Regions from separate parts of the Glutamicibacter protophormiae genome, predicted to be linked through region 2. Evidence: riboswitches for the same ligand, from Rfam matches in the RefSeq annotation. Region 2 holds a riboswitch; the other holds the start of a gene.
What was found. A riboswitch is a leader RNA that binds a small molecule or an ion and turns the genes downstream of it on or off. The one in region 2 is predicted to bind glycine.
Positions count from the first base shown of each region.

Region 1: another riboswitch for glycine. It lies ahead of gcvP (aminomethyl-transferring glycine dehydrogenase); the one in region 2 lies ahead of cycA (D-serine/D-alanine/glycine transporter).

Region 1 is NZ_CP069806.1:2,870,141-2,872,529, forward strand. It holds gene gcvP (aminomethyl-transferring glycine dehydrogenase) at 1-1,098, opposite strand, end outside; glycine riboswitch at 1,264-1,361, opposite strand; gene JQN66_RS13435 (SGNH/GDSL hydrolase family protein) at 1,468-2,238, opposite strand; gene JQN66_RS13440 (serine hydrolase domain-containing protein) at 2,267-2,389, opposite strand, start outside.
Region 2 is NZ_CP069806.1:3,243,062-3,245,450, forward strand. It holds gene JQN66_RS15205 (MarR family winged helix-turn-helix transcriptional regulator) at 1-357, opposite strand, end outside; glycine riboswitch at 623-721, shown strand; glycine riboswitch at 722-830, shown strand; gene cycA (D-serine/D-alanine/glycine transporter) at 1,044-2,389, shown strand, end outside.

The DNA.
Region 1 (2,389 bases), 370 kb from region 2:
GTTGTGGGCGCGCGAGGCGATCTGCTTCAGGCCCGCCGGGCCGTGGTACACGGCGTACATCGAGGCGCAGATGGCCAGCAGCGCCTGGGCGGTGCAGATGTTGGAGGTGGCCTTCTCGCGGCGGATGTGCTGCTCGCGGGTCTGCAGGGCCAGACGGTAGGCGTTGGTGCCGGCGTCGTCGGTGGAGACGCCCACCAGGCGGCCCGGCATGGAGCGCTCAAGGCCCTTGCCCACGGCCATGTAGGCGGCGTGCGGGCCGCCGAAGAACAGCGGGACGCCGAAGCGCTGGGTGTTGCCCACGGCGATGTCTGCGCCCTGCTCGCCCGGGGCGGCGATCATGGTCAGCGACAGCAGGTCGGCGATCACGGTGACCATGGCGCCGGCGGCCTTGGCGGCGGCGATGATTTCGGCGTGGTCGGCGATCGAGCCGTCATTGCCCGGCTGCTGCAGCACGATGCCGGAGATCTCGCCCTCGGGCAGGCCTGCGGACAGGTCGACGACCTCGACCTCGAAGCCCAGCGCGTCGGCGCGGCCCTGCACGACCTTGATGGTCTGCGGGAAGATGTTGGAGTCCAGCACGGTCTTGCCGTTGGACTTCTTCTTGTTGGCGCGGCGCATCATCAGCACGGCTTCGGCGGCGGCGGAGGATTCGTCCAGCAGCGAGGCGTTGGCGATCGGCAGGCCGGTCAGGTCCATGACCATGGTCTGGAAGTTCAGCAGGGCTTCGAGGCGGCCCTGGGAGATCTCCGGCTGGTACGGGGTGTAGGCGGTGTACCAGGCCGGGTTCTCGACGATGTTGCGGCGGATGACCGCCGGGGTGATGGTGTCATAGAAACCCTGGCCGATCATCTGGGTCTTCATGACGTTCTTGGACGCCAGCTCACGCAGGTGGGCCAGTGCCTCGGTCTCGGTCAGGGCATCCGGGATGTCCAGTGCGGCATCCTGTCGGATGTCGGCGGGAACTGCCGTGTCGATCAGCTCGTCCAGGCTGTTGTAGCCCAGGGTCTGGAGCATGGTCTCGACGTCGGACTGACGCGGGCCGATGTGGCGGGACACGAATTCGCTGTTCGTGTTAGCAGAAGTCTGCGTGATGGTCATGGTGCAGGTGTCTCCATGGGGATCTGTCTTGGCGCATGCCAAAGGAAGGTCGCTGTCCCTCCCCATCCCTGTTGCACAACCTGAGAGTTTTACGCATCCGGCCTACCAAGCCGGTTGCTTGCACCTTCGGTGAACCGGAACGGGCCGGTTACTTTCCAGAGTTGCCTCTTGATGGCGGTACGGGTGCCTGAGAGTTTCCTGGGGAGGAATTGCTCCTACGGCGCCCGTCCATGGTGTGAACGGGTCTCTCCCGCCATCCTTCTATGGCGTCGGCTGCGGGCCAATGACCCACAACACATGTCCCATGGTACCTGCCCCGGGGCCAACTGCAAACAATCTTGCGGCCCCGGAGCCCCTGCATGAAGCGCCCTAGCCGTGTTCGGCGCCGAGCCGAATGTAGTCCGGGTACTTGGCGCTCAGGTTGTCTCCCGAGGAGGTCCCAGTCAGACGGCGTTTGACCCACGGACCCAGGTATTCCTTGGCCCACTCCAAGTCCTGCCGGAGCTTCTCGGCACGGGCGTTCACCGCGGCCGTCGGAAGCACCGGCAGCTCGATATCCGAGGACCAGTTGCCGTCCGTGACGCCATGGGCGCCCAGCACGTCCAGCACCTTGGCGGCCATGAGCGTGTGCCCCGCGGCGCCCATGTGCAGGCGGTCCACCGCCCAGTAGCGTACGTCCGAGAATTCGCGCCAGCGCCAATAGTCGGCGACCAGCGTGTTGTAGCGGTCGGCGATCTCGCGCACCTTTTCGTTGTAGATCGCGGTGCGCGGGCGGGTCTTGGAGAACAGCGGCGAGTCGACGGTGTCGAAGCCGGTGAACAGCAACACGGTGATGCCGGCATCGGCGAAGCGCTTGACCATGCTGTCGTAACCGCGCATCAGCGCCTCGAGGTCCGCCTTGGGGCGCAGGATGTCGTTGCCGCCGGCGTAGAGGGAGACGACGTCGGGCTTCATGGACAGCGCCTGGTCCATCTGCTGGTTGATCACCTGCCCGATCTTCTTGCCGCGGATCGCGAGGTTCGCGTATTCCCAGTCGCCGCGGGCGCACAGCACCTCGGCCACCCGGTCGGCCCAGCCGCGCACCTGGTTCGGGCGCAGCGGATCGTCGTCGCCGACTCCTTCGGTGAAGGAGTCTCCCATTGCCAAAAACTTTGCCACGTTCTTCCTCCTAGCCCTTGGCCTGCATCATCTTGCCGATAACCACCTGTCGCGCCAACTGGCTGAGCTGCACGCCCATGGAGGTGCTCTTCTCCCCCTCGTTGCGCGACGGGATGTAGGCGAAACCCAGCTG
Region 2 (2,389 bases):
CTCGCCTTCGCGGGCCGCCTCGACAGCTCGGGCCGCAAAGCGCCGCCCGTCGGAGGTTAGTTCGATGAGTCTTCGGCGGCGGTCCACCGGGTCCACGGTGCGCTGCAGCGTGCCGTGCGCTTCGAGCTGGTCGAGGTAGGCAACCATGTGGCCTCGGTTGATGTTGGCCCGGTCGGCCAGGTCGTTCTGATACATCGCCCCGGACTCCTGCAGCGCGCTGATGATCGTGAAGTGGTGGCGCGTCAGCCCTTCGGCCTCCATCAGCGCACCCAGGGCCATGGTTCCCACACGCCCGACACGGGTTGCCAGATAGCTCAGGGAATTCCACTGGAAGCGGGGCAGTTTCTGATCAGTCACCAGACGAGAATATCATTTCACCTCGAAATGATTTCGCAGCGGAACTAATGACCGAGCGCGGCGGCGCCGGACTGGACGGTTCGCCGGCCCGGATCGGGCGTCGCGGCACTTCAAGCTTTAGCCCATGATCAGAACATGAAAAGGTCTTGTCGCAATGGGTTCACCCTCGACCCGACAAGTGCCGCTCGCCCGCTTTCCGACGGATTCGATTTGCGCCGCTTCACGTTTTCAGGGCATACTGTGATGGCAGTCACCAAACAGCCATTGATACGTGGCGGGAGAGTCCCGTCCTGAACCAAGGGCGGGCGCCGTAGGAGCAATTCCTCCCCGGGAAACTCTCAGGCCCCCGTACCGCCACGAACAGGCACCTCTGGAAAGCAGCGCGGCGAAGGCCGTGCTCACCGAAGGAGCAGGCTTCACCCAGTATTCGGCGTGAAGTGAAAACTCTCAGGTACGCAAACAGATTGGGGAGGAACATCAGAACAGTGCCGCACTCGCGAGCACGCCCATGATGCTCCCCCGTGGTCGCGGCAGGCACTTGCTTTGAGCGCTTGAGCCTGATGCGGCCGAAAACAGGAGAACACCACGTTGAGCGTGTTCGAAGAAAGCGTTGTCCGCGGGCAGGCCTACCGGCTTGTCCCGGATCGCTTCGGGTGCGGGATCCCCCACTCGCGGAAGGCGCAAGAATGAGCTCACCCAGCTCTGCCCCCAAGCTCGAACGCGGACTCTCCAATCGCCATATCCAGCTCATCGCCATCGGCGGCGCCATTGGCACCGGCCTGTTCATGGGATCCGGCAAAACCATCGCCGTCGCCGGCCCCTCGGTCATCTTCGTGTACATGATCATCGGCTTCATGCTCTTCTTCGTCATGCGCGCCATGGGCGAGCTGCTGCTGAGCAACCTCAACTACAAGACCTTCGCCGATTTCGCCGGCGACCTGCTGGGCCCCTGGGCCGCCTTCTTCACCGGCTGGACCTACTGGTTTTGCTGGGTGGTCACCGGCATCGCCGATGTCGTGGCCATCGCCCACTACGTCGCCTTCTGGTGGGGCGAGATGCCCTTGTGGATCCCGAGCCTGGCGTGCATCGCCCTGCTGCTGGTACTGAACCTGACCACGGTGAAGGCCTTCGGCGAAACCGAATTCTGGTTCGCCCTGATCAAGATCGTCGCCATCGGCGCGCTGATCGTGGTGGGCCTGGCCATGGTCATCACCGGTTTCCAGCACAACGGCATCAGCTCATCCTTCTCCAACCTCTGGGCGCATGGCGGCATGTTCCCCCACGGCGCCATGGGCTTCGTGGCGGGCTTCCAGATCGCCGTGTTCGCCTTCGTGGGCATCGAACTGGTCGGCACCACGGCGGCCGAAACCAAGGATCCGGAGAAGACCCTGCCCAAGGCGATCAACTCGATCCCGCTGCGCATCCTGTTCTTCTACGTCGGCGCCCTGCTCGTCCTGATGATGGTCGAGCCATGGACGCTGTTCTCCGCCGAGCAGTCCCCGTTCGTCGGCATGTTCACGCTGGCAGGCCTGGCCGGTGCCGCGGGCGTCATCAACTTCGTGGTGCTCACCTCCGCCACCTCCAGCGCCAACTCGGGCATCTATTCGACCTCGCGCATGCTGCGCGGCCTGGCGCTGGAAGGCGACGCCCCGAAGCGGTTCGAGCAGCTCTCCTCCCGCAAGGTGCCGCGCAACGCACTGATGTTCTCCTGCATGTTCCTGCTGGCCGGCGTCGCGCTGCTCTACAGCGGCGATTCGGTCATGTCAGTATTCACGCTGGTGACCACCATTTCCGCGCTGTGCTTCATGTTCGTGTGGTCCATCATCCTGCTCAGCTACCTGGCTTTCCGGGCCCGCCGCCCGCAGCTGCATGACGCCAGCGCCTTCAAGATGCCCGGCGGACGGTTCATGCCGTTCGTCGTGCTGGCGTTCTTCGTTTTTATCCTGTGGGCGCTGACCACCCAGGCCGACACCCTGGCCGCGCTGATCGCCACCCCGCTCTGGTTCATCGGGCTGGGCATCGGCTACCTGGT